2 regions of the Erwinia sp. HR93 genome follow, and region 1 is predicted to be linked to the other one. Evidence: predicted binding sites of a transcription regulator. Region 1 holds the regulator's gene; the other holds the start of a gene.
The links. Region 1 encodes PurR, which represses purine synthesis genes. Its sites were predicted from a motif close to CANGCAAACGTTTGCNTG; they were not measured.
Positions count from the first base shown of each region.

Region 2: cvpA (colicin V production protein) is a predicted target of PurR. The motif match lies at 1,366-1,383, and genes of this name have one in related genera.

Region 1 covers NZ_JAXUDP010000001.1:3,242,739-3,245,908, reverse strand. The annotation lists gene punR (DNA-binding transcriptional activator PunR) at 28-936, shown strand; gene purR (HTH-type transcriptional repressor PurR) at 954-1,982, opposite strand; gene SFA31_RS15160 (YnhF family membrane protein) at 2,253-2,342, shown strand; partial or broken gene SFA31_RS15155 (MFS transporter) at 2,606-3,170, shown strand, end outside.
Region 2 covers NZ_JAXUDP010000001.1:3,779,539-3,782,708, forward strand. The annotation lists gene purF (amidophosphoribosyltransferase) at 1-787, opposite strand, end outside; gene cvpA (colicin V production protein) at 825-1,310, opposite strand; gene dedD (cell division protein DedD) at 1,500-2,195, opposite strand; gene folC (bifunctional tetrahydrofolate synthase/dihydrofolate synthase) at 2,185-3,170, opposite strand, start outside.

The DNA of each region.
Region 1 (3,170 bases):
TGCGTTCAAATATTTTGCAGGCAAATTATGTGGTCGGAATATACCCTTGATGTGCTGGATAGCGTTGCCCGTACCGGGAGTTTCAGCGGGGCAGCCCAGGAATTGCATCGGGTACCTTCAGCAATTAGTTATACGGTTCGTCAGCTTGAATCATGGCTGGCTACGCCTCTGTTTATACGCCGGCATCGCGATGTGGAACTCACGGCAGCGGGCGTTTATTTTCTTAAAGAGGGGCGTTCTGTTATCAAAAAAATGCAGGCAACGCGTCTGCAGTGTCAGCAAATCGCCAACGGCTGGCGCGGTCGTCTTTCCATTGCGGTAGATAATATTGTTAAACCTGCGCGAACCCGCCAGTTAGTGCTGGATTTTTATCGGCATTTTCCCGATGTAGAACTGTGTTTGTCGAAGGAGGTTTTCAATGGCGTTTGGGATGCGCTGGCGGATGAACGCGTTGAAGTGGCTATTGGTGCCACTCAGGCGGTCCCCGTTGGAGGGCGCTATGCGTTCCGTGATATGGGAGCACTGCGCTGGCGATGCGTAGTTTCTCATCTTCATCCTTTGGCACACTCAAGGCAAAAACTCAGTGATGAACAGCTTCGACCGTGGCCGTCACTGGTACTGGAAGATACTTCGCGGACATTGCCGAAACGCGTGACGTGGCTATTAGATAACCAGCGGCGTATCGTCGTGCCCGACTGGGCATCGGCGGCAGATTGTATCAATGCCGGGCTGTGTACTGGAATGGTTCCTGCCCATATGGCGCAGCCGTGGATTGAGAGCGGGGACTGGCGCGTTTTGCAACTGGAAAACCCCTTCCCGGATGCGGCTTGCTGTGTAAGCTGGCGGCAGGATAATCCGTCTCCGGCCCTGAACTGGCTATTAGCCTATCTGGGCGATAGTGAGACATTAAATCACGAATGGCTACGGGAGCCCTGAATAGAGCTCCGGAATCGTTACTGGCGGCGATAATCGCGGAAGGGACCATCGGCCACAGAACGGCGTTCTACCAGCCGTGGATGCACTTCAATTGTCTTTGATTGTTCGCGTTTATTAATAATGCGATCGAGCAGCATATTAAATGCCGTTTCGCCCAAAGAGTCTTTTGGCTGATGCACCGTGGTCAGCGCGGGCGTAAAGTAGCGGGCGTTGCGGACGTTATCATAACCAATAATGGAAATATCCTGTGGAACACGCAATCCCATTTCATCCGCCGCGCAGATGGCGCCCATTGCCATAATGTCGCCACCGCAGAATATTGCGGTGGGGCGCTGCGGTTTTGAAAGAATTTGCTGCATTGCCCGATAGCCGGACTCTGGTTCAAAATCACCTTGCACAATCCAGTCTTCATTCACTGTGATTTGAGCCTCTTCCAGCGCCTTCATAAATCCAGCTAGCCTCCCGGCACCGGTGTTACGATGCAGGGAGCCGGGGATCGCGCCAATATCGCGATGCCCGCGTTCAATTAAATAGCGCCCGGCTATATAACCGCCAGAGAAGGAGTTATCGACGACGGAGTCAGTAAAGTCGGCTTTGGCTTCGCCCCAGTCCATGACCACCATTGGAATATGACGATACTCTTCAAGCGTTGCGAGTAAGGGATGTGGGTATTCGGAGCACATAACCAATAGTCCATCGACGCGCTTTTGCGCCATCATAGATAAGTAAGCCCGCTGTTTTTCCAAATTATTCCAGGCGTTACCCAGAATAAGCGTGTAGCCTTTGGCAAAGCAGTTTTTTTCCACGCCTTCAATGATTTCAGCGAAATAAGGCGCTTCACTGCTGGTGGCAAGCAGACCTATTGTTTTCGTGTGATTCACTTTCAGGCTGCGCGCTACGGCGCTGGGGGAATAATGCAGTTCTTTAATTGCTGTCCAAACCGCGTTTCGCGTCTCTTCTGCAACGAAGCGAGTTTTGTTAATTACGTGAGATACGGTAGTGGTGGAAACGTTTGCGCGCTTAGCGACATCTTTAATGGTGGCCATCAGGCGTTTCTCCCAGCCATAGCGTATTCTCCTGAAAATGGGGTTAAACGTTTGCTAAGCCTGATTTACACCGAATAGCAGATATCACGGAAGTTCAGGCGAAGGAAACAGGGAATCAACAAATAATTAGCGGAGGATTTTGTCCGATCTATAGCAAAAGGGGAAGAGGCAAATTGCGCAACCGATGAATTCCAGTAAGATTTACGCTATTTTTATGGGGAATAGCGTAATAGACGCTGAAATAAGAGAATAACCAAAGGAGCTGACAATATGAACGCTGAATTAAAATACGCATTAATTACGACCATAGCCGCATTAGGCGTTATCGTCATTGGTGCGTTAACTGCCGTTACTCATTAATTATTGACCAGGCCAGTGAGCGTTGCCGCTGGCCCGGTCATTGTTCATTCACTGCGCGCACAGCTATTTTTTTGAAATAGCTGTCTCCCGAGTTCCTCAATATTATTGCCGCTTATGCAATACTGTTTTGTCGCTTACAACTCTTTAACTTTTCTGTATGCCCTGACATCATATGCGCGACATAGCGACGATGTCGCCTAAATCATCAACGTGTTGGGGCTATAAATTTCACTTCAGCGCCTGATACATCCAGAGAGTCAATCATGAAATTAAATTATCCTTTGCTGGCGCTTGCCGTCGGCGCATTTGGCATTGGAACAACTGAATTTTCTCCAATGGGCCTGTTGCCCACTATCGCGGAAGGCGTCGGGGTTTCTATTCCAGTTGCAGGAATGCTGATTAGCGCATATGCCATTGGAGTTATGTTTGGCGCGCCGCTGATGACGTTACTTCTATCTCACAGAGCCAGGCGCAGCGCGCTGCTATTTCTAATGGGGATTTTCACCCTTGGGAACATACTGTCAGCGATTGCGCCGAATTATACGCTGCTGTTGATTTCGCGCATTATCACCAGTTTGAATCATGGGGCATTTTTTGGTTTAGGTTCAGTGGTGGCTGCCGGTCTTGTGGCAAAAGAAAAACAGGGAAGCGCGGTGGCGACCATGTTTATGGGGCTGACGATTGCAAATATTGGCGGGGTACCAGCAGCAACGTGGCTAGGGAATACGATAGGCTGGCGAATGTCTTTTCTGGCAACCGCAGGATTGGGCGTATTGGCGATGATAGGCCTGTGGGTCTCTCTGCCTAAGGGAGGAGAAGGGGTGAGGC
Region 2 (3,170 bases), 540 kb from region 1:
GGCGCGCGAAATAGACATACTCAAACAAACACGGGGAATAGCCCGGATTATCCGCACACTGGCGCGTATAAAGCTGCCCCTGCTCGGTAATATAAACGGCTTCACCCGGCGCAACGTCGCGTAAAAACGCAAAGCCCAGCGTGTCCAGCGCCACGCTTTCGGACGCCACCATATATTCAGTGCCGCTTCCGTCAACGTCGCGCTTTCCTAACACCAGAGGACGGATCCCGTTAGGATCGCGAAAAGCCACCATGCCATGGCCGATAATCATCGCCACGCAGGCATAAGCGCCGCGAATTTGCCGGTTGGTCGCCGCGACGGCGGCGAAGATATTGTCAGCCTGCAGCGGATAATGCTGAAAGCTATCCAGCGCGCTGGCAAAAATATTTAGCAGAATTTCCGAGTCGGAAGTCGTATTGATATGGCGCCGTTTTTCTTCAAAAAGCTGACGCCGAAGTTCATGCGCATTAGTGAGGTTACCGTTGTGCGCCAGGGTAATACCGTACGGTGAGTTCACATAAAATGGTTGCGCTTCAGAAGCGCTGGAACTGCCAGCGGTCGGATAACGGACGTGCCCGATCCCCATATTGCCCTGCAGGCGCTGCATATGACGCACGTCAAACACATCGTTCACCAGGCCATTCGCTTTACGCAGCCTAAAATGATTGGCTTTATCAATCGTGATAATGCCAGCGGCATCCTGGCCCCGATGCTGCAACACCGTTAACGCATCATAAATCGACTGGTTTACCGGCATAACACCGGCGATACCGACAATACCGCACATACTGTCTTTTCCTCATTAAGCCGCGCCCCCGGCGTTATTACCGGGGTAAGAAACTCGACGAGCTTTGAAGGTAGTCGAAAAACCACCTAATGATGAAACTGAACTGCGGAACCAATTGCGACTGCTGCCAGTCGGCGCTTTTTGACAAACCGGTAAAAGTATCCAGGAAAAATAGTAGCGCGGCGACTATCAACACGCCACGCAGCGCGCCAAAGCAGACGCCTAAAACGCGATCGGTCCCTGAAAGCCCTGTTTTCTCTACCAACTGCCCTATTACATAATTCACCACGGCGCCGACAATCAGCGTTGCGATAAACAGTACCGCGATCGCAATCCCGTTTCGTACCAGTGCATCATTAAAGCCTGTGAACCAGCTTGCCAGGTAAGTGTAATAATGGCTGGCGACAAAAAAAGCGCATCCCCAGGTAATCAGTGAAAGCGCTTCCCGTACAAACCCGCGAATCAGGCTTACCAGGCTCGAAAAACCTACAACTGCAATAATGGCGTAATCAATCCAAACCATAAAAATCCCACACAAATCTACCCTGGCTTCCCGTCCGGGGCAGATTCTAACAGAAAAAGAAAACGTTTGCGTAGAGGTTTCCGTCCTCTGGCACAAAAAGAAAACGGCGCAAAATAGTTCACTATTTAGGCTGCCGGCGGTGTGTGACCCACTCTCGCCGGCGCGGATGCATTATGTTACAGCGTGCTGTTACGGGGTATATTTTTTTACTACGCCGCTCAAACCACCTGATAACCGCGTTAATTCTGCGCGAGAAGCTTCCAGCCGTTCACGAGAAGCATCAGGCCCAACCAGGATACGATTTATCTTGCCCTGTACCGGCGTAGCAGGAATGGTATAGGCTCGGTAACCTGCCCCGCGAAGTTTCGCCACAATTTCATTGGCTTTATCCGCATTCTTTAACGCACCCAGTTGAATAACCCAGGCGCTGCCCGCTGGCGCGATATCCTTAACCTGCGGTTTTGGCGCTGGCGGCGGCGCTGGCTGAGGTTTATTTTCCGGCTTTGGCGCAGGTTTTTGTTGGGGCTGAACCTGTGGTTTTGATTTTGGCTGGGGTTTCGGCGCCGGCGTACTCACCTCGTTCACCGGCGTGTCGTCCATACGCTCACCGGCCATCTCAGGCAGGCGAGATGCATCTACGCCTGCGGCGTTACTGGCCCTAATCTCCTCCGCCGCGCCTTCCGGCGGCTGGCTGGGCAAAGACTGGCTAACGGGTGGAAGCATATCCTGCTCATTGTTATCACCGGGCTTTGGCACCAGCGGAATAGCGGCGAATTCATCTTTATAGTGTTTTTTTTGCCCGTCCAGCAGCCCCGGCAGCACGATAACCCCCACGGCCACCAGCACAATCGTCCCAACTAATCGATTCTGAAATTTACTCGCCACCGCGTTTCTCTGCCTCCATTAACGACATGACCTGCGCTACGGTATGAAAAGAGCCGCATACCAGCACGGTATCGTCTTTATTCGCCTCTGCGCACGCCGCGCGCCACGCCTCGGCTACGCTATCAAACCCCGGCCCAACCCCTGCGGGCAGGTGCGCGAGCAACCGCTGAGCCGTTGCGCCGCGCGGCCCTTCAAGAGAAGCACAATACCAGCTATCCACCAGCGGCTCCAGACACGCAAGCGTACCGGCAATATCTTTATCGTGCAGCATCCCGACCACGGCCAGTAGACGGCCAGCGCGCGGCCGCTGATTTAAACGATCAACCAGATACGCGGCGGCATGAGGGTTATGCGCCACATCGAGTATCACACACGGCGCTTTACCCGCTATTTGAAAACGGCCGGGCAACGCCGCCTGCGCCAGACCGGCGCGTATCGCCGCCTCGCTCACCGGCAAACCGCTAGCGCGCAGCGCGGCCAGCGCAGTAGCCGCATTGGGCAATGGAACCTGCGGCAGCGGAAGCGCGGCCAGTTCGCCGCACGTATCGGAAAATGCCCAGCTTGTATCATCTGCGCTATAGCGCCAGGCGTCGTTGCGCGCCTGAAGCAGCGCGCCCGTTGCTTCAGCCACGGCGGCAATGCTGCGCGGCATATCGGGTTCACCAACAATGGCAGGCTTATGCGCACGAAAAATGCCCGCTTTTTCGCGCCCAATACTCTCTCTGTCCGGCCCCAGCCAGTCGGTATGATCGAGCGCGATACTGGCTATCGCGGCAACATCGGCATCAACCAGGTTGGTAGCATCCAAACGCCCGCCTAACCCAACCTCCAGTATCACGACATCCAGCTGTGCCTGTCTGAACAACCACAGAGCGGACAGCGTGCCGAATTCAAAATAGGTCAGGCTGATAGCTGCGCGCGCCGCTTCAATGGCCGCAAATGAAGCGGTATGCTTCGCTTCTGCCAGTTCATCGC